4 regions of the Alteromonas sp. CyTr2 genome follow, and region 4 is predicted to be linked to each of the others. Evidence: predicted binding sites of a transcription regulator. Region 4 holds the regulator's gene; each other region holds the start of a gene.
What was found. The regulator sigma-54, encoded in region 4, starts transcription at its own class of promoters, with help from an activator protein. The targets are predictions, from matches to a motif close to GTTGGCACGNNNNTNGNNT.
Positions count from the first base shown of each region.

Region 1 (5,490 bases), on a different contig from region 4:
AATGTTTTGATTTATTTCTCGGCCGAAGTAAAACAACGCATCCTGCAACAAATTGCCGGACAGCTGCAGCCTCAGGGTGTGCTTTTCCTTGGCGCCTCTGAATCAATCAGCGCTGCAAGTGATACCTACAGTATGGTTAAGTGCCACCCTGGCCTTTACTACCAAAAAAAATGATCTAACTTATCGGCCTGATAACTAATACTTTTTTTACGATCAGGTCGACACTTTTGACTTACACCCTCCGTCAAAATCTCATTATGGCATTTGCCTTGCTAACTATTTCTACAAACGACAGTAAAACGGCAAGATTCGATATTTAATTGTCCGCTTACATTGTCACCACGAACAAATTTTTAGTATGTCAGAGGTCATGTTATGGCTATTAACCTAGATAAGCTGGTTGGCTTTCATGAGTCAGCACTCACTATACGCACAGAGCGTATGGAAGTGATTTCTGGAAATCTAGCGAACGCAAACACGCCTGGTTATAAAGCGCGGGACATTGATTTTAATAAAGCAATGCAGTCGGCTATGCGAGAAGCATCTGGTGGTACAGCCAATCACGCTTCTTCAGGAATGGTGCGGACAAATGATCGCCACTTAAGCGGCAATTCGACGTCAGTAGCGGCAAACTTTGACATGCAATACCGCATCCCAACACAACCAGACACTGGCGACGGTAATACGGTTGAAGTTCAAGCGGAAAGAAATCGGTTTTTAGACAATGGATTGCGCTACCAAGCCAGCCTAGAATTTTTGAACGGAAAAATTAAAGGCATGAAAAAAGCGCTTAGCTCAGGAGGCCAGTAGTCATGAGTTTATTTAATGTAATGCAAATTTCGAGTACGGGTATGGAGGCGGAGAATGTACGTCTTAATACTACGGCAAGTAATATTGCCAACGCTAACTCGGTTAGCAGCAGCTATGACGAAACATACCGAGCTCGCCATCCAGTTTTCGCTACGGCGTTGCAAGATGCAATGCGCGACCAGTCGAAAGGTGCAGGTGTTCAAGTAAAGGGGATTGTAGAAAGTGATGCTCCTTTGCAAGTGGAGTATTCACCTAATAACCCGATGGCAGATGAAAACGGCTACATCTATAAACCCAACGTGAACATTGTGGAAGAGATGGCGAATATGATGTCAGCGTCCAAAGCGTATGAAACTAACGTGCAGGTTGCGGACACCACAAAGCGTATTTTCCGTCGCGTATTGCAGCTAGGTCAAGGGCAGTAACTTGCCGCTTGAATAATGTGAGGATTACTCAGTGAATACCATAAACAATACTGGCTTAAATACTGATCTGTATTGGCAAGAGGAAACCGTCAAAATAGCTGACGGCACCGAGCAGCAGTTAACCCAGGAAGATTTCTTCTCAATGTTAACTGAGCAGTTAGCCAATCAGGATCCCACTGCACCCGTTGATAACGATCAAATGGTAGCGCAGATGACATCATTTACGATGGCAGACGGTATTTCCCAACTTAACGAAAAGTTTGAGTCGTTTGCAGCTTCAATGACATCGAATCAAGCGTTACAAGCTTCTAGTCTTATCGGGCAAAACGTGCTGGTTCAAGGTAACGTGGGTTATATGGCCAATGAAGGCGATGGCATTTCGGGTGTCATCGTGAATGAAAAAACAGTTCAGAATATGACGATCACTATTGAGAACCAGTTTGGTGAAGTCATAAAAACCATTGATGCAGGCACACAAAGCGCTGGCAACATTGAGTTTGAATGGGATGGCAAAGATAAGCATGGCAACCAGATGGCACCGGGTGAATATGTTATCAGTGCCACTGGCGAGTTGAATGGAGAAGGTGTTCAGCTGAATACCGCCGTTAATCGCCATGTTGGAAGTGTAAGCTTGGCTGGTAGTGGTCAAGGCGTAATTTTGAATTTGGATGGTGATGTCAGTATCAATCTTGATGACGTCATTCAAATCGGCAGTTAGTAGGAGAATCAATAATGTCTTTTAATATTGCACTGAGTGGCGTATCAGCCGCACAAAAAGATTTGGATGTAACCGCCAACAACATCGCAAACGTAAATACAGTTGGCTTTAAAGAATCTCGCGCTGAATTTGGCGATGTTTATGCGGCATCACTGCTTTCAGGTGGTAAAACTAAAGTAGGTGACGGTGTACTCACTCAAGAAGTTGCTCAGCAATTTTCTCAAGGTAGCCTTCAGTTTACCAATACCTCGCTCGATTTGGCGATCACAGGTAATGGTTTCTTTGCGACAGTACCTGAAATTACGTCTCGCGACTTCTCGTTCACACGTGCGGGTCAGTTCAAGTTAGATAGCGACAATTTCGTGGTTAACAGTAACGGCGATAACTTATTGGGTTTCCCCGTTAACTCTGATGGTACAAGTGCCTCGGTAGCACTTAGTACTACAGAGCCAGTACGTATCCCAGATTCTTCGGGTTCTCCCGCACAAACCACAGAAGTTGACATTCGAATGAACTTGCCTGCTGGTGATGCAGCCCTAGATCCACAAGATTTTGACCCTGAAGATCCGCTTACCTACAACGCAGCAACATCGGTAACCGTTTACGATTCGTTAGGTGATAGTCACGTAATGACCTATTACTTCATAAAGGATGCGACACCGGGTGTTGATAATGAGTGGTATGTTGCTACTGCAATCGATGACACGCTAGTTGATATGACAGATTCAGCGGGTAATGACACAGACCCAGCAACAGCAGTAAATAGTGTCGGTGGTAACACTGGTAACGCCGTAACAGCATCTAAACTCATCTTCTCTCAAGGCGGTGATTTCGCTGGTATGGAAACGCCTGATGGCCTACCTACACTTGATTTCAAAATGGAAACAGAAGCGCTAGGCGCAGGTATTCTTGCTAATGGCTCAGATCCTACGCAGCAAATAAGTATAGATTTCAACCTCGATGTTAATAGCGCTACGCCTAATGAGCCGACTCAGTTCGCCTCTGCGTTCGAGGTTACATCATTAGAACAGGATGGTTTGCCTGTAGGTCGATTGACGGGTATCGATATCGGTCCTGACGGCCTGGTTCGTGCAACGTTCTCTAATGGTACGTCTGAACCTATTGTTCGTGTCGCTTTGGTTCGCTTTTCTAATGAACAAGGCCTAACTCAAGAGAGCAGTACTCAGTGGAAGGAAAGTATTCTTTCTGGTGAGGCACTAGCGGGTGAAGCAACAACTGGTACTTTCGGCGAAATTAACTCTTCGGCGCTAGAACAAGCTAACGTTAACCTTACCACTGAGCTCATCGATATGATTATCGCTCAGCGTAACTTCCAGGCAAACTCGCGTGCGCTTGAAGTGAACAACTCGCTAAACCAGACTATCCTTAACATTCGATAGTTTGCAGTAAGCTACATTAGCAGATTGCTAAGCGGCAAATTTTAGGCGCGGAAAACCGTACCTATTTGACCCGATTTAGAAAGGTCGCAACAATGCGACCTTTTTATTTTTCTATATATATCAATTCAATACCGCCCTTATTTTTCAATTGCACTAAATATCCACAGATTGGCACTGCCTTTGCAAAATCTTGTTTAAGGTTTAATCAGAGTCAAAAGTCAGTCATGGACAAACTTCTCTATATTTCAGCAAGTGGCGCCTCCCAAGACCTACTAGGAACAGGGATTAGGGCCAATAACTTGGCTAATGCACAGACAACGGGATTCAGAGCGCAGTTAGAGCAGGCAAGGTCAATGCCGGCCTACGGCGAAGGTTTGCCGACTCGCGTGTTTTCCATGACAGAAAGTCCGTCGAATAATTACGAGTCGGGCCCGATGATTAAAACAGATCGCGATTTAGACGTAGCCATTCAAGGTGATGGTTGGTTCGCTGTACAAGATCAAAATGGTCAAGAAGCGTACTCGCGTGATGGAAATTTCAAGTTAGGCGATGACGGAATTTTGACAGATATCCACGATCGCGTCGTGCTTGGTGACAATGGGCCAATATTCCTTCCTGTTCCTTTAGATAACCTCAATATCGCCGCCGATGGCACGTTGTCGATGAGACAGTTAGGTGCCCCTGCCAATGTTATTGAAGAAGTGGGGCGACTTAAATTAGTTAGTCCAAACTATGCAGACATGGAACGTGGCAATGACGGCTTATTTAGAATGGAAGATGGCTCAATAGCGCCAGCCAATGCCAACGTAAAAGTAATGTCGGGCATGCTTGAAGGTTCCAACGTTAATGCTGTTGACGAAATGGTGGACATGATAAGTCTGCAGCGTCACTACGAGCTTCAAGTCAAAATGATGAAGCAAGCAGAAGAGCTTGATACTCGCGGTAATCAGCTACTACGCATCCTGTAAAAGAATTTTTATCACCGTTGCCCTATGAGCAACGTCGGAGGTTAACATGCATCCAGCACTATGGATAAGTAAAACCGGACTAGACGCCGCACAGACTGATGTGGCCGTGGTGTCTAACAACCTAGCAAACGCATCAACAGTGGGCTTTAAAAAAGACCGCGCGGTGTTTGAAGATTTGCTTTATCAGAATATCAATCAGCCAGGCGGTCGTTCGTCAGCCGACACAGAGCTACCTTCTGGGCTTATGCTTGGTTCAGGCTCGAAGGTCGTAGCTACTCAAAAAGCACATACGCAAGGTAACCTGTTAACCACTGAAAACGCGCTTGATATGTCAATTCAAGGTCGTGGTTACTTTGAAATATTGCAGCCCGACGGCACCATAGCATATTCGAGAAATGGTCAGTTTTCACTGAACGACCAAGGCCAAATTGTTACATCCGGCGCGGGTTTTTTGCTTCAGCCTGAAGTGGCTATTCCCGAAGATGCGCAACAAATCACAATTTCTCAAGATGGTGAAATTAGCGTGAGCATACGGGGCCAAGCTGAACCGCAGGTACTCGGTCAGCTTAATATTTCTGACTTTGTTAACCCAACCGGATTACAACCAACCGGACAAAACCTTTATGTAGAGACAGCGTCAAGCGGTGCGCCTATTCAGGGGATCCCTGGTCTGCAAGGTTTGGGTTATATCTCACAAGGCACGTTGGAAACGTCTAACGTAAACGTGACCGAAGAGTTAGTAAACCTTATCGAAAGCCAGCGCTTGTATGAGATGAACTCAAAGGTTATCTCATCGGTCGACCAAATGCTTGGTCAGGTTATTCAGCAACTTTAGTAGGTAGCATCATGCGTATTTTAGGTTTATCTGCTGCACTTCTGATACTTGGCGGTTGCGCCAGTACAAACGAGCCTCCCGTTCAGGCAAACGACCCGTCGTTTGCACCGGTAGTGCCAGATTACCCGCGTGAAACGGTAGTAGAAGATGGCTCGCTTTTTCGTTCGCAGCTTGCTAACAACTTATATTCTGACGTTACCGCAAGAAGAGTCGGTGACATCATCACTGTAACGTTAAGCGAGAATACCCAAGCGAGCAAATCAGCCGACACTAGCACAGCGAAAGATTCAAACGTCAATCTAAACCCTATAACCGGGCTAGCTGGGCAAGCGAT
Region 1 is NZ_CAMZMZ010000005.1:51,196-56,685, forward strand. It holds gene QME20_RS04745 (protein-glutamate O-methyltransferase CheR) at 1-174, shown strand, start outside; gene flgB (flagellar basal body rod protein FlgB) at 376-810, shown strand; gene flgC (flagellar basal body rod protein FlgC) at 813-1,235, shown strand; gene flgD (flagellar hook assembly protein FlgD) at 1,267-1,953, shown strand; gene flgE (flagellar hook protein FlgE) at 1,968-3,353, shown strand; gene QME20_RS04770 (flagellar basal body rod protein FlgF) at 3,578-4,321, shown strand; gene flgG (flagellar basal-body rod protein FlgG) at 4,368-5,156, shown strand; gene flgH (flagellar basal body L-ring protein FlgH) at 5,168-5,490, shown strand, end outside.
Region 1: a site for sigma-54 is predicted at 3,521-3,539, ahead of QME20_RS04770 (flagellar basal body rod protein FlgF). Genes of this name have one in related genera too.

Region 2 (5,490 bases), on a different contig from region 4:
GCTTTTCGAAGGAGATAATCGGCGTTGTCGAAATCGTCTTTGATTAAGAGGTCTAAGTGATAGAGCGCATTTTTTGTGTCGCCTTGTTGTTGATACAAAGATGAAACGCGCTCTCTCGCTCCAGTATTTGAAGGCGTGAGCGTCAATATATCGAGATAAATTTGCTTAGCTTCTTCTAGATTTCCTGCTTTGCTTAAATTGAACGCTTTCAGCATCAGCGTTTCATTATGTTGGGGAGACAGAGCAAGTAACTCTTCTACTAGCAGGTTAGATTTATCGACATTTCCTAAACGGCTTTCCGTGGCTGCTAAATTGAATTTCGCAGGGAAAAGCGTCGGGTTTTGCGCTAGCGCTTTTTCTATGTTGATCTTGGCTTCTTCTAATCGACCCTGTCTAATCAATATACCGGCTTTAAGATTGAAAACTTCTGCTTCGTTTGGAAACAAAGCGCTTAGTAAGTCAGCGCCTTTTAATGCATTCTTAAACTGCTGAGCTTGTAAATTCATCAATGAATAAGTGAAAAGAAAGCCGGCATTATCCTTGTAGGTAGATAAGTTATTTTCAAGAATAGATAGCGCTTCATCTTGCTTACCTCTAGCAGCCATTAATTTAATCTTAAATAGCTGGAGCTTGTTTTCATTCGGGTATTTATATTCAAGATTTTGCAAAAGTCGCTCGGCTTTAAACGCTTTGTTTTGGCGAATAAATAAGTCACCTAAAAGCAGTGCTGAGTCTGGGTCTTCCATTAACGCATCCTGATGACGTTCAAGCAGGGCAAGGGCCTGCTTATCTTGTTGAGTCGCCATGTAAACTTGGCTCAACATCAATACCGCCTGTAAGTCATCAGGCTCTTGTTGCAGATAAGCGTTAAAATCTTTCGCGGCTGTCTCCATGTTGTTATTAAAGAAGTTAGTTAAACCACTTATGTAAAGCAACATGGGCTGTGAGGTAATAAGCTCAGGATCCAGTTGAGCCATGAAGTCGTTAAGTTCTTTTAGTTTTTCGTTATCGATAGCTTGCTGGTTGTCTCTGCTTTGTAACCAGCTATTAAGTAAAATGGCGAGCGGATCATTGGGTGTATCTTGGATTATCTCATCTACGAACAGTTTTGCCGTGTCGTAGTCTTTCGCTTCTAAATACAAATCAACAAGATTCCGTAATGCAATGGGATCGTCTCGATTAAAAGTCAGCGCTTTCTGTAAGTGTGCGGTTGCAGCGTCTGTATCACCCTGTCGGTATGCGAGTTGCCCCTTCAGTCGCCATGTTATTGCATTTTCTGGTTCTAACGACATAGCTTTATTTATAAGCGAGGTCGCTTTGGATAAATTTTCATTTTGAAGAGCTATGGAGGCTAAGCCATTTATTGCAGGTACAAAATTAGGCGTGCGTGAAACAATTGTATTGTAATCACGTAGGGCACACGACTCGTCTTGCAGTCTAATACATGCAGTTGCACGTATCATCAGCCACTCGCGCTCAGCATCACCTGACAGTTTGTTTAGATCAGAGAAGTCTACAATTTCTTGGTACCTGTTCAAAAACAACCAAGTGTTGCCGAGAGGCTCTGCCAGAAGGTTGATATCTGCACCCATTTCCAACGCTTCTACAAACTCCATTTCTGCTGCAGTTAAGTAGCCATTAATAAGCAGTATTTCGCCCATTAGGATTTTTGCAGCAAGGTTTTCAGGATCTTTTTGTAAGCTGTTTTTAAGGTGGATATAGGCTTCGTCGTATTCGTTTTGATTAAACGCGGTCAGTGCTTTTTCGTAGTCTTCTGACGTAGAAGCAAAACTGTTAAAAGCGATTAATGATGAGGCAACTGCAGAGACAATAGCGCGTTGTACAACACGCTTTTTATTATTAAAAAAATCCATATATACCTTCGAAACTTAGCCTAGCCGCTGGCTTAAAAATAGCATAAAAAAAGGTGGCCTAAGCCACCTTCTAAAGATACGTGTTTTCTAAGCGTTTTTAAACAATTAAACGCGGCGCTTACGTCTATAAAGAACAAGACCTAAACCCAACCCCATCAGTGCTAGGGCGCCAGGCTCACTAACTTGTGTTGGAGGTGGAGTATTCTGAACATCAAATGACAAAGCGCTTAATTTGAATTTGTCGTTTGAGTCAGAGCCACCAATATTTCCAAAGATTTTATTGTAAGCGCCAACTAACCACAAATTTGAGAATTCATTTCTAAAAGCGTCGCTCACATTGGCTACGCCATTGTATTGATCGCCAGCTATATTGAATGATGAAGAGATAGCTTTACCTAAAGAGTCTTTCTGAACAATGTTGGTCCACGAGTTGTTCTCCAAATTAGCACCGGATAACGCAGCTACTGAAAGCTGTTGCCCACTACCCGCGTGCCATCCAAGCTCAACACTATTCAGGCTTACCGCTTTATCAAATGAAAAGAGAATATAGTCAAACGTACGATTCCCTTGTGCGGTATGCCAGTTGTCATCGGAGTCATAATCAAATAGGTTGTCTATAGTTTGGTGGGCACCAGTAGCTTCGTGACTATTTTGCACGCCATATCCATAGTCGTAGTTAAGGTTTGGCTGGCCTACGAATTGAGCATTAGACTCATCGAAACTTTTAACGTTTGAACTAGAGAGTTGCGTCCAGCTACCGTTTCTTCTTTCCCAGTCTGTAGAGTAGTCAATGTAAGTCCAGGCAGACAATTTGACATTGACGCCATCTATTACTACACCATCACTTGAAAGGACACTATTCTCAGAATGAGACATCAAGTCATATCTTTTGTTGTCACTGGATGAAGCAAAAACAGAATTGCTTGCTAGGGCTAAAAAGGTAGCGGTGGTAATGGAAAATTTTAGTATCGACTTCATAGGCTTATACAACTTAAAACTACAGATAATAAGTTATCAAGCATTTTGTGTGCCAATATTTAAGCGTATGATTTTAAAGTTATTTTTCTGGTTCTTTAGATGCCCAAGTAAAAAAAACTGACAGATTTTTCAATCTGTCAGTGATCTAAAGTCTAATTTCTTCAAATGGATTTTTTGCGACGCCACATCACGAGAAGTGAACAAGCCATGAGTAAGCCAATGGTGCCAGGTTCAGAAACTTCTGTTGGCGTTGGCGTACCGGCAGACTCTGTTACAGAGAAGCCAACATTAGCAAGCTTAAAGGCATCATTACCTACATGGCCGCCAATATTTCCGAATACGGTGTTATAAGCGCCAACCAACCAATATTGAGCGGACTCAGTGAAAGTAAAGTCAGCGCGGTGATCTAAATATTCACAGTTTTCAATATCAAATGAGGCTGAAGTTAAGGCGTTAGTGACAATATCGCTCCACGTGTTAACACCTGAGGTTAGTTTCGAAGTATTACTTAGTGCTGCAACAGATACTTGGCTGTCGCTGCCACTGTAAAGCCATGAAAAACTTGCGCCCGTTAGTGTCACCGCAGAGTCGAAAGATAACAACACGAAGTCATAGTCACGTTCTACGTTAGTCATACCACTATAATAAGCGTTCGCGCTACCTTGAGAGTAATAGTTGATATTGTCAATAGCGTGGTCAGCGTCGCCACGATAGTACGCTTCATCATTGTTTGTTATGCCGTAAGCCCATTTATCTGAGATTTTTTCTAACTTGGCGCCAACGACTGTTTCGCCGGTAACTCCTTGTGTGTCAGAAAAGGCGGACATACTAATATTTAATCCGTCTATTTGAACAAAGGAATTATTCGTCTGATTGGTTTGTGTCACTTTGTCATCGACTAGATCGTAGGTGTATTCTCCCAACGGAGAGTTACATATATTGCTTTGTTCGTTGCTTTGGCTCGATGACCCACAGTGAGAATAACTTTGCTTTTTATAGTAGGTAGCGAATGCTGAATTAGCACTCAGGGTAGATAGCAAAGCTGTGGAAAGTAATAGTACAGTTTGCAAAGAAAACGTTTTTTGTAGCGTTCGCATAATTGCTTTCCTAAATATGAAGCGCAAAGCACTTCAAGTACACGCCGAGTGATGTGTGCGCACATTATGCGAACACAAACTTGGTAGTACCTAATTTCAACATGGACTTGTATGATATATGAACGGTGAGCTATTTAAGGTATGTAACCGTATACCTAGTTATTAGTTGTTTGTTTAATCGTGAGCATACGCGGTCCTGAATAAGTAGAAGCCAAGCGCCGGCATTGTGGTAGGAGTACGTGTAATCAATGCAAAGCTAATAACGTTTTGCAACGGCGTTATGTAAAGGAACGAGGCAGTCTTTTTACTTTGCTATGCGTTCCTGCATATCTATGAAATAATTAGTGCAATTGTATATGTAGAAGTATGAGGACATATGTCTGATCAAAAACGTAAAGGGATATACTTACTTCCCAACTTATTAACAACGGCAGGGTTGTTTTCTGGTTTCTTTGCTGTGGTTTCATCAATGAACGGCAGGTTCGAAGCCGCCGCAGTAGCTATCTTCGTCGCTATGATCTTTGATGGTTTAGATGGGCGTGTGGCAAGAATGACGAACACGCAAAGCGACTTCGGTGCTGAATTTGACTCTATGGCCGATATGGTTTCTTTTGGCGTAGCGCCTGCACTTGTTGCTTACAATTGGGGGTTAACTGAACTTGGCAAGTTAGGCTGGTTAGCTGCCTTTATATATGTAGCAGGTGCAGCGCTTCGCTTGGCCCGTTTTAATACACAGGTGGGTATTGCAGATAAGCGTTTCTTTCAAGGGCTAGCAAGTCCGGCTGCTGCGGCAGTTGTGTCTGGTCTTGTATGGGTAGGTGTTGAGTATGATGCAGTAGGTACCGACTATGGTTTTATAGTTGCTGCAGTAACAGGCTTAGCTGGCTTACTTATGGTGAGCAACTTTAAGTACAATTCGTTCAAAGAAGTTAATTGGCATGGCAAGGTCCCATTTGTAGGCCTTCTTTTAGTTCTTCTGATATTCGTTGTTGTGGCAACAGAACCCGCTTTAGTATTGTTCCTTGTTTTTGCACTATATGCGTTAGCTGGACCTATCAATACGTTTCGTACCGTTGAGAAAGTAACGTTAGACGATGTAGTGGGCGACCATGAAGAAGATGCAGACTTCAATGCCGATAAAAAGAAAAGCAATGAAAGTGTAGACAATAAGCAGGAATGATTACGTAGCAATAATCAGATGTCTTCGCTCAATAATAAAGAGGATATGCCTTTTTGAGCTGATAGAATAAGGATATACAAGCGTAAACGCATGCTTAATGTACTAATAGATTAAAAAGCGACCGGGCGGTCGCTTTTTTTATATTTATTTTAAAAAGGGTGTTGACGATGCTACAGGAATGCGTAGAATGCGCGCCTCCTCAACAGGGAACAGCAAAACGCTAACAACTGATGAGGATGTCAAAAACCAAGTTTAAAAATAAATAAACAAAAGTTGTTGACAAAAAAAAGATGCGCTGTAAGATACGCATCCGCTTCGGGAGAGGCAGCTAGCAAAAGCTAGTAACGTTCTTTAAAAATTT
Region 2 is NZ_CAMZMZ010000061.1:120-5,609, reverse strand. It holds gene prsT (XrtA/PEP-CTERM system TPR-repeat protein PrsT) at 1-1,874, opposite strand, end outside; gene xdp1 (exosortase-dependent surface protein XDP1) at 1,980-2,852, opposite strand; gene xdp1 (exosortase-dependent surface protein XDP1) at 3,014-3,949, opposite strand; gene pssA (CDP-diacylglycerol--serine O-phosphatidyltransferase) at 4,326-5,129, shown strand.
Region 2: a site for sigma-54 is predicted at 2,891-2,909, ahead of xdp1 (exosortase-dependent surface protein XDP1). Genes of this name have one in related genera too.

Region 3 (5,490 bases), on a different contig from region 4:
GCTTTCTATGAACTGCTTGGCGACACAAACCAATCACAAACAGGTTGAAGAAGGCGCAAAACAATACCTAATAACTCAACTTGCTGATAATACGCAGGATACTAGCATTGATGTGTCTATTGTGAAGATAGACGATAGGATAAATATTCCTGACTGCCCAACTGGGTTCGAATACAATGCGTCGCAAGAAGCGCTGAGCCAATCGTATATATCAGTTAGAGTGAGCTGCAGAAATAATGAATGGTACCTTTTCACCAGCGGGCAAGTAACGCGTACCAAAGAAATTGTTGTCACTCAAGGCGCAATAAGTCCAGGAACCGTACTGACATCATCGAATCTGTCTCTGGCAAAAGTTGATGTAAGACGATTACGCTATACCGCATTTACTGAGCTAGAAGCGCTTATTGGGGCTAGAATAAAACGCCGAGTGACTGACGGACAAGCTATACAGTCAAATATGCTATGCTTTGTGTGCAAAGGCGACAGAATTACCATAACTGCTGAGGTAGCAGGTATGGAAGTGAAAACAGCCGGAATCGCTCAGCAAGACGGTGTCGTTGGTGACAATATTAAGGTAATTAATGCCAGTAGCCAAAAGGCGGTGATAGCAAGAGTCGCAAGCCCTGAAGAAGTCGTGATACACTTATAAACGACGCAGCGAATATCTACTTTTTTGTTCACAATTTAGCTAAAGAAATTAGCCAAAAGGCCGATATACTTTACAGAGGCGAAAAAGTAGTGAGGACTAATTATGGCAATTAATAATATAAACAATGGGTTACCTAAAACACCCGTTGATAATGGAAAGGTTGCGCAGCAAAACCAAACGCAGCAATCTCCACAGCAGGCATCAACACAGGCTGCGCAAACCGCATCAGTTCCGCGTCAGGATTCTGTATCGTTGACGCAATCTGCTCAGCAGCTCAACCAGGTTCAGAAGAAAGGTTCGGAAGCGCCTGTGAACCAAGATAAAGTCGATCGCCTTAAGCGAGCGATTCAAAGTGGCGAGTATAAAGTTAATCCTGAAGTGCTTGCCAACAAGATTGCAAAACTAGAAGGTGAGATTTTTGGCGCTAAATAATGAGCGACAAAACTCGTAACTAACCAGAAGAGAGCTAACGTGACTGAACAAGCAAGCCAATTGACACAAGCACTAATAAAGCAAGTGGAGCAACTGTCTTCACTTGCCGTATTGCTTGAAAAAGAATTGCAACTTATCAGTTCGCGAGACGCCGAATCTTTAATGAATTTGTTAGACGAAAAGACAGCACTGTTAACGTCTATTCAGGCTCTCGATGGAAGCATTGAGCGCACAATTAGCGATCAAGGCTCAATGTCAGAAGAAGATGATGCATTAATGGCTAATGCAAAGAAACTTCTGGACGATTGCAAATACCGCACGCAGGTCAATCAAAAAGCCGTAGAGCAAGGACAGCTACGCCTCACACACTTACGTAACTTGATGATGGAAGTTCGTGCCAAAGAATCGCTCACCTATGACAAAAAAGGAAAGCCGAAAGGCGGGACTTTAGGGTCGGGAGTGAGCGCCTAATTTTTTTGCGATTTCAGTAAACCTCACTCAGCGAGCTTTAACCATTAAGCCTTAACCGGTAAAAGTAAATTATACCTCTGTGTATTTGCGCATGTTTTAAGACTTCACGATACAGCCACTTGCGCAAACACCCCTTTCGCTATCGTTTAATAATACTTAACATCCTTTACTCGGCGCGGTTTTGCGGTCGACAGATATATATCGTAAACCTGCTGCATATCTAAAGCGAGTTCGGTGACGTATGTATCTTCACCTACCGGATAGGCTTTTACGACTTCAGCGCCTCTAATGACCCCCTCTACAGATGCTCGCAATGTTTCGCTATCTATAACCAAGTGAGACAGAGACTGATTGCCTTCAATTTTTTGACCATAGACTTGTTCAGTTAGCTCTCGGTATGCATCTAATTTTGACGCTTTCATCGCCAATATAAGCTTCATGCTGTCGCTTTCGCCATGCTGAGAAGAAATTGGCGCATAGCCTACCGCCTTGAGCACGGGATAGCTTTCTGGTTCTATTGTTTCCCACTCAACGTGTTTATCAATAATGCCGCATCCACCAGTGCTTATTGCTAAACCAAGAAAGCAAGACAGCAGCAGCGATTTTGATTTATGTATTTTTTTCAAGCACATAGTTTCATTTCCAAATTGCATTATTAATAAAATCAAATGTGTAGTTATGCTGCTCTCGTCGGTGGCAGCTTTGTAACTACGAGATACCGCCATACTCGCGGTAGCAGATTTTGACGTATTTAAACTGACGCTTTTTACAAACCTTTAGCAAGATACGCGTTGCAAGATATGTGCAAGATATGCGCCCGATTGATTTAATGAAGACCAAACCACATCAATTGGCACTCTTTTCGCATACTTCGCCTTATAAACCGGGCGCTTTGCATAGCGCAGTTAGACAACAACCTCCAGAGGTGTGCGGTGCGATATATTAGCAAAACAACGCTGGTAACTATTTTAAATGCTGTCGTGGCGGTAATTTGCCTGTTTGCATTTTTCGTTGGGCAAGCAAATGCCGTGTGGTACGAGGCTACAGGACAGGCTGTGGTGCGAAATGGTGATAAAGAAACTGCCAGACATGCGGCTACCCAAGAGGCACTTAAGCAAGCCATGCTTTTTGCAGGCGCATCAGTTCATAGCGTCGCCAAGCTTACAAATGGTCTTCTTAAAAATGAAGAGATGACCATTCGCTCTACCGGCGAAGTTGAACAACTGGAACTGGTTGATGAAGTTTATAGCGGCGATGTGATTACGGTAAGTATTCGCGCTGACATTTTTCCAAGAGGAAAAGTGTGTGCCGCACAAAATGACCAGAAACATTTCGCTACCACACATTTCAGGGTACGTAACAGAGCGCAACTAACACAGGGTAATATTCCCAACTTCGATGCTTCATTCACCCATCAGTTAGCGCAGGCCATGCGAAATAAAACTGAAAACCTAGATATTATCTATATCGCGCCACATACTGCAAAATTTGACAGTCGATATACTGACCAAAATGTACGCACGCTTTCAGCGCAAAGTAATACTCAATTTGTGCTGGTGGGCATGATAGATGATTTAAGCGTGACACGGGAAGAGGCTTCGGTTTTTACACCGTGGCGTGAGGGTACTTCTCGACGCTCCTTTGCTATGACCATTCAAGTTTATGACGGCATTAATGGAGGCCTGTTGTTGACTAAGTCTTATCAGAATCAAGGAGAATGGACATTCGACAGATTCGAAGATGTAGATGAATTTTCGACGAAGTTTTGGCAGTCGCTTTATGGGCAAACTGTCAACGCGACAATAGCAGAAGCGATTGAAGACATAAAAGAAGCCACTGCATGCCAGCCAATGACAGGTAGAGTGATTAATGTTGCCGGCGATAAAATTTCTGTATCGTTAGGCAGAGACAATGGCATTTCTGAAAAAGATGAACTATACCTTTATCAAGCTAAAGAGATTGTCGATAACCGTGGCCGTAAATACTTACAGTACTCGCTATATCCTGGCAAATTTGTAGTGAGTAGTGCCTACGGTAATTCGTCTCTAGTAGTAAACGAAGGTGCAGGAATTATCGCAAACATTCAAGAACACGATTTTGTAGTAAAAAAATAGTCTTTCTCGATCTGCCTTAAACAGTTTAGAGTTCCCAGTTTATATAGTACTTTCGTCATCTAAGTGAAATAATTGCCTTTGGAAATGTATCGAACATCAATTACTTCAAGCATTGAATAAAGTGTAACTATAATCTTTTACTTCAATTCGTTTTTGTTAGAATCCAAACTATCGTAGGGATTTTGTTCAACAAAACATGCTGTTTTATCCAACAGCGGCATATAAAATTATCAAATTGAACAATCCCCATACACTGCTCTTTAGATTTACGAGACTAGCGGTACACTTTGATATTTAAAAATACGCTGACCATAGCCAAAGCCCTCGTATCTACGAGGGTTTTTTATATGCATTAGAAAACCAGGCCATGGGCACATTACTTTCACGTCAGTGACAGAGACGTTCTTCTCATAGCGCTGCACCTTGTTGACAAAGGGTTTCGTATTTTCCCGAACTACGTATAATAAAACTCCCTACGCATTAGGTCCCCATAGTTTAATGGATAAAACAAGGCCCTCCTAAGGCTTAGATGTTGGTTCGATTCCAGCTGGGGACGCCATTAATTGCGCAACGTTTCTGCTTTTTAGTAAAGATGCTTATACACACCGTCGCCTGTAATATTGAAGAATTTATTATACTTTGGTTGTAATTTAGCCAATTTAAGTAATACTCTTCAAAACAGGAGAGCATTATGACTTTCGATTTCCCCCCACCTGATAACGCTGATAGTTGTGCCGAAACAGCTGAGCAGTGCCCATTTTCTGAAGAAGAGTGGGATGCTATTGAAGCTTTAGCGGAACCCGGTGCCATTTACTAAACGATGATTTTTAGAATTTAATCCCCACTTTATAATTACACTGCAATCGACGGTGCTGCTGTTCGTTGCGCCCGGTGATATATCGAGCGGTTATGCTCCATAGACCAACGGGGCAGAAATAGCGTATAAAAGATAGAGAAGTAGCTTATACGGGGATTAATATGAGCCAATTTGAAAACGACGATATCGATTCGTTTTTTGCAGAAATGCAAGATGTAAAACCAATCGCTTCAGATGATAAGGCTTTATTACACGATCCTGAAAAAGCGCTCGCTGAAAAACAAAAAAGAGCGGCTAGGCAGTTAGGCGTCCGCGAAAAACTCGCTAACCCACTGAGCATGGAAGGTGTGAAGCCGGTACCCCCTGATGATTTTATACACTTCCAGCAGCCCGGTATTCAAGACGGTGTTTTTAAAAAACTTCGCCTTGGTAAATATCCATTAGAGGCCAACGTAACACTTTCAGGAAAAACCTTAGAACAAAGCCGAGACCTGATTTATAGCACCATTAAATCTAGTCACGAACGCGGGGTTCGTGCACTGCTCATAAAACATGGAACAGGTGAAAATAGCAAACCCTTTCCCGCTTTGAAAAAAAGTTATGTTAACCATTGGCTAAGAGAACTAGACGAAGTCATTGCCTACCATACGGCTCAACCGATGCACGGAGGCTTTGGTGCTACATATGTGCTTTTGAAAAAACATCCGCAGCAGAAATTAATTAACAGAGAAAAAAATAAGAAAGGATAAAATGAGAGGCAATAACTCGTTGAGTCAGCTTTGCTTTTTTGGGCTTGTCTTTAGGTGTAGCTTTTAGGCTTTTCTCATGAAGCGCTATATGCTGAACGTTTTTATTGTCCCCTAATGATTAACGCCCGTATCAAGCAACTTGATACGGGCGTTAGAATTTTTCTTTCAGACTACTTAACTGAAGACTGCACACTTAGCGTTGTTGGAGCTTCGGCAGACTTCGCAGATGTGCTAAAAACAGCAGTTACGAACATCAGC
Region 3 is NZ_CAMZMZ010000005.1:43,759-49,248, reverse strand. It holds gene flgA (flagellar basal body P-ring formation chaperone FlgA) at 1-649, shown strand, start outside; gene flgM (flagellar biosynthesis anti-sigma factor FlgM) at 752-1,081, shown strand; gene flgN (flagellar export chaperone FlgN) at 1,121-1,552, shown strand; gene QME20_RS04720 (LPP20 family lipoprotein) at 1,699-2,184, opposite strand; gene QME20_RS04715 (flagellar assembly protein T N-terminal domain-containing protein) at 2,485-3,666, shown strand; tRNA gene QME20_RS04710 (tRNA-Arg) at 4,151-4,225, shown strand; gene QME20_RS04705 (hypothetical protein) at 4,358-4,483, shown strand; gene smrA (DNA endonuclease SmrA) at 4,645-5,232, shown strand; gene QME20_RS04695 (hypothetical protein) at 5,403-5,490, opposite strand, start outside.
Region 3: a site for sigma-54 is predicted at 2,402-2,420, ahead of QME20_RS04715 (flagellar assembly protein T N-terminal domain-containing protein). Genes of this name have one in related genera too.

Region 4 (5,490 bases):
TGATGAAACCAGCGGTTTCTTCACCATAAGACAGTGCCTGTTCTGCGCGAACACGGTCCTGTGCATCCATTGAATCTAGAATGTCTGCCAATACCGGCTCGGGAAGGCTGCTTAGCGTTTCCGCCAAGTCATCGGTATCCATTTCTTCAAGTGCATCAACTACATTGGCAGGAAGCATCTTGGCAATGATACCGTTTCGAACATCGTCAGAGAGTTCTTCTAAAATATCGCCGTGGAAGTCGCCATCAATAAGCTCCCACAGCTCGTCACGAGTTCGGCTGGGGCTAGATTCAAGGATATGGGCAACGTCAGAAGGAGGTAACTCAAGCAGAAGCTTACGTACAGATACAAATTGCCCGTTGGTCAACGCGGCGTTAATTGCGCGTAACTGGGTTTGTACGTATTTAGAAACAAGCGCTTCTGCCATAAGGCGTTATTCCTACAAGCTAAAAGATGAACAATGCAGGCCATTGAGCCTAAGTGGGCGTAGAATATCGCAATTATGATGAGTCTGTCATGATAATTGCGTAGGTTTTGCGCAGGATTTTAAGATAACTGCGCTAAGTGTTGATTAATTCGTCAACGAATAGGGCGGGGATGACTATTCGTCTTCGTTGAACCTACCCTCAATAAGCTCTTCAATGGCAGCAAGGGCATCAACGGCATCATTCCCATCCACTATCACATCAACCTGTTCACCTTGATGGCTTTCAAGCATCATTAATCCCAATACACTGCTTGCGTCTGCTTCTTTATCGCCTTTTTTCAAAATGATCTTTGCGTCGAACTGATTAGCAAGTTTAACTAGTTGGGTCGCCGCTCTTGCATGCAACCCTAACTTATTGACGATAGTTAGCGTTTTTTGAATAGTCATTACTGATTCAGCTCTCTATGGCGAATTTGTACATCAGGGTGTATTTCACTGAAGGTTTTCGACAGGGTCTGTGCGATATAAACCGAACGGTGTTGGCCACCAGTACAGCCAATTGCTACGGTTACGTAACTTCTGTTATTGCGCTCTAAATGAGGCAGCCATGTCGTTATTAAATTCTGAATTTGCCAAATGAACTTGGTCACTACAGGCTGCGACCCCAAAAATACTTCTACTGGTGCGTCTAATCCGGTCAGATGTTTAAGGTCGGGCTCCCAATGGGGGTTAGGTAAAAAGCGCGCGTCAAAAACGTAATCCGCATCTTTAGGGATACCGTGCTTAAAGCCGAAAGATTCAAAAACAAGCACAAGGCGTGAGCTCTTCTTACCCAGAATGCGCTCTCGAATCAATTCAGCCAATTGGTGAATGGTCAGCTTATCGGTATCTAAGTATAAATCTGCTCGTTCTGCGATAGGTGCAAGTAGGGCAGATTCAGCTTTAATCGCCTCAGATAAGGATTTATTGAGCTTAGCAAGGGGATGAAGGCGTCGGGTTTCGCTAAAGCGCTTAACCAATACGTCATCGCTTGCATCAATGTAAACGATGGTCATCGACCACGAAGAAGGCAGGTAGTCTAGTATTTCTACCAAATCGTCAGGATTCTTAGGCAAGTTTCGAACATCAATACTTACCGCTACCTGATCATACTCATCAACAACAGTATGAGTTAGTGTGGGAAGCAAGTTTACCGGGATATTATCAACACAGTAATAACCTAAATCTTCCAATGCGCGAAGTGCGACAGATTTACCAGAACCCGAACGACCACTGATTATGATCAGCTTCACCTAATTTCTCCCTAATACTCTGGTTTTATCGCATACACGTTGTCGAATTACGCGCCTAACTATCAATACTTAGGCGCACAATGATTAATTTAATGCAGAAAGAATTTCGTCGCTTGTCGTTGCGCGACGTATTGCTTTAATCGTTTCTTTGTCGCTTAGTTTGCCAGCCACGGTGGCTAGCGTTTGTAGGTGTCCTTCGGTTTGCTCCTCGGGAACGAGTAGCGCAAAAAAGATGTCTACGGGCTTTTCATCAAGGGCGTCAAAGTCGATAGCTGGCGTGCTGGTTACAACAATTGCTATCACTTTCTCAAGACCCGCTAAACGGCCGTGGGGCAGGGCGATACCATTGCCTATGCCTGTACTACCCATGCGTTCTCGAGCCATTAAACTGTTGAGTACTGTCGCCTGATCGATGTTCTCGTTTTGCTTGGCGGCAATATCAGCGATGATCTCAAGAATTCGCTTTTTACTATTACACTGAACCGCACACTCGGTGCGGTCCAGACTTACGATGGCTTGTATATCCATGCTTTATTAACTACTAATGTTTTTTCAGTTTTTCCTTATGCTTGATTACCTGCCGGTCGAGTTTATCAACCATGCTGTCAATCGCCGCATACATGTCGGTATTTTCTGAGGATGCGAATACTTCAGCGCCACTTAAATGAACGGTCGCTTCGGCTTTTTGATTTAATTTTTCAACGTTCAGGATGACATGCACATTAGAAATGTGATCAAAGTGACGTTCAAGTTTGCTGAACTTCGTATCGACATAATTACGCAAAGAGTCGGTGATTTCGACATGATGACCAGTAAGGTTGATTTGCATATTTCGTCTTCCTTATATTATTAAGCCCGTTTAAATAAGGCTCTTGCGTTGGTTCGACGGCGGGATCGACAACGATTCCCGGTACTTTGCTATTGTTCGCCGGGCAACTTTAATGCCTTGTTCGGCCAACAATGAAGCAATCTTGCTATCACTTAGCGGCTTGCTAGGCTTTTCAGCAGCCACTAATTTCTTGATCAATGCACGAATCGCTGTAGATGAACATTCACCACCAGACTCAGTTGCAACGTGGCTAGAGAAGAAATACTTCAATTCGAAAATTCCACGTGGCGTATGCATATACTTTTGCGTTGTCACACGCGAAATAGTCGATTCGTGCATATCTACCATTTCTGCGACATCATTTAGCACCATTGGTTTCATCATTTCCGGGCCGTGCTCAAAAAAGCCCATTTGTTGCTGCACAATGCAGTTTGCAACCTTCATCAAGGTTTCGTTACGAGATTCAAGGCTCTTAATGAACCACTTGGCCTCTTGCATATGTGAGCGGATGAATTGTGAGTCGCTACTATTCTTGGCACGGCGACTCATTGCAGCGTACTGTTGGTTTACGCTTAATTTAGGCAGACTGTCGGGGTTCAGCTCAACCACCCAACGGCCATTTTTCTTGGTTACTGAGACATCAGGAATAACATACTCAGGCTCTTTAGTAACTAAAGCACTACCTGGGCGAGGATTCAAGGTTTGAAGTAAACGCATTGCTTCGCGTAGCTGATCTTCTTTTAATCGGCTTTTACGCATTAGGGTGCGATAGTCTTTGCTGCTCAGTAAGTCAGAGTACTCTTCAATCAGTTGTTTCGCTTCAGCAAGCCACGGCGTGTCTTCTGAAAACTGACGCAATTGCACCATAAGGCACTCTTGCGGAGAGCGAGAACCTGAACCAATGGGATCAAACATTTGAATGCGTTTAAGAACACATTCAACTTCGTCCATTTCTATCGGCTCTTCCATTTCATCGTCGTTAACTGCTTCTAAAATATCGTCTAGCGTAACGGTTAAATAACCTGACTCGTCAATAGAGTCGATGATTGCTGTAGCGATTGCGCGATCGGTATCCGAGAAATGGGTAAGGCGCATTTGCCAAAGAAGGTGCTCTTGAATATCTTCAGTAGTCTCACCTTGGAAGATTTGCTCGTCGTCATTGGATGGACCCGGAGCAGGCGAAGATGAAGCAGAGTAGTATTCGTCCCATGTGCTGTCGATTGGCAGCTCATCGGGAAGATCGTTTTTCTCAAGTGCATCGCCGGCTTCTAGTGTGTCACTAGATGCAGAAGCAGTGGCCTCAGAGCCGCTGTCATCGTTGTCGATATTGTTCTTTTCTAGTTGCGGCTCGTCGTTACCTTCTTCAACTTCTAATAGCGGATTAGAATCGAGCGCTTCTTGGATCTCTTGTTGAAGATCAAGTGTAGAAAGCTGCAGCAGTTTAATGGCCTGCTGAAGCTGAGGTGTCATGGTAAGTTGTTGGCTAAATTTTAGCTGTAAAGATGGTTTCATCTACGTCTTATTTAAATGCTCTAAATTGAATATACCAGAGCGAAACTGAAAAATGACAATTCGGTTACATTAACTATAGCCTGAATTGTTCGCCTAGGTATACATCCCTTACTTTTTGATTACTTAAAACCTGTTCCGCCGTTCCTTGCGCAATAAGCTCGCCATGACTCACAATGTACGCCTTTTCACAAACATCCAATGTCTCTCGTACGTTATGGTCCGTGATAAGGATTCCAATCCCCCTATCGCGAAGATGTTGTATTATCTTCTTTATATCATTAACTGATATTGGATCAACACCAGCAAATGGTTCGTCTAACAAAATAAATTGCGGTTTTGCTGCCAGAGCGCGGGCAATCTCAACGCGACGGCGTTCGCCCCCTGACAAACTCATCCCAGTACTATTACGTATATGGTTAATATTAAATTCATCAAGTAGCGCATCAGCTTCTTCTTCTTGCTGTTGTGAATTTAAATCTTTACGGGTTTGCAAAATGGCCATGATATTTTCATGCACTGTGAGCTTTCTGAAAATAGATGCTTCCTGCGGTAGGTAGCCAATTCCGCGGCGTGCGCGCTCGTGCATGGGCTGATGAGTTAGCTCATTGTCGTCGATTTCAATCTTGCCTTTATCCAGATTCACTAAACCAACAATCATGTAAAATGTGGTGGTCTTACCAGCGCCATTTGGGCCAAGAAGACCGACAATTTGACCCGTTGAGACAGACAGGCTTACATCTCGTACAACCTGTCTTGACTTGTAAGCCTTAGCAAGATTTTTAGCGCTCAAAGTTGCCATTGCTATTCATTGCCCTCGTTGTCTTTTTTGTCTTTCTTAGACGAAGTTTTGCGAATGGTCTCAGGTGTGAATACTGTGGTCACTCGACCCTCACCATCCTTACCTGCGCCGCCAGTCGCTAGCAATTGCTCGGTAATCATATCGAACGTGATGTTGTCACCCTGTACTTTACTGGTGTCTTGTTTCAACTCTGCGTTTCCAGCAAGAGAAATCGTTCGGTTCACCACTTCATAGCGTATTTCATTAGCTTTTGCCGAAACTGGCGTGCCGTCTTCCAATTGCTGGGAATAGCTTGCAGGCTTTCCTCTAGCAATAAATATTTCACGACCACCACCGTCAGTGGCAATTACTTCCACTTCGTCAGCTTCAATAACCAAAGAGCCTTGAGTTATGAGTACGTCGTCTTTGTACAACGCGGTTTTATTTTTACCGTCGATAAACTGGGTGTTCGAGCCTATTTTTATGGGCTGCGAAAAATCATCTTCACTGGCGTGTACCGCACCGCTAGCGATGGCAAGCAATAAACTAGTTGCTAGGGGAATAAGTGGTTTGTACATGATCTAAAAGCTCGTATTCTTGTGTGCGTAAATTCGCGTTAAACCCATTACTTAAAATGACATATTGGGTGCCC
Region 4 is NZ_CAMZMZ010000021.1:13,215-18,704, reverse strand. It holds gene mgtE (magnesium transporter) at 1-427, opposite strand, end outside; gene QME20_RS12140 (HPr family phosphocarrier protein) at 602-874, opposite strand; gene rapZ (RNase adapter RapZ) at 874-1,719, opposite strand; gene ptsN (PTS IIA-like nitrogen regulatory protein PtsN) at 1,804-2,247, opposite strand; gene hpf (ribosome hibernation promoting factor) at 2,261-2,548, opposite strand; gene QME20_RS12120 (RNA polymerase factor sigma-54) at 2,579-4,060, opposite strand; gene lptB (LPS export ABC transporter ATP-binding protein) at 4,134-4,859, opposite strand; gene lptA (lipopolysaccharide transport periplasmic protein LptA) at 4,862-5,416, opposite strand; gene lptC (LPS export ABC transporter periplasmic protein LptC) at 5,385-5,490, opposite strand, start outside.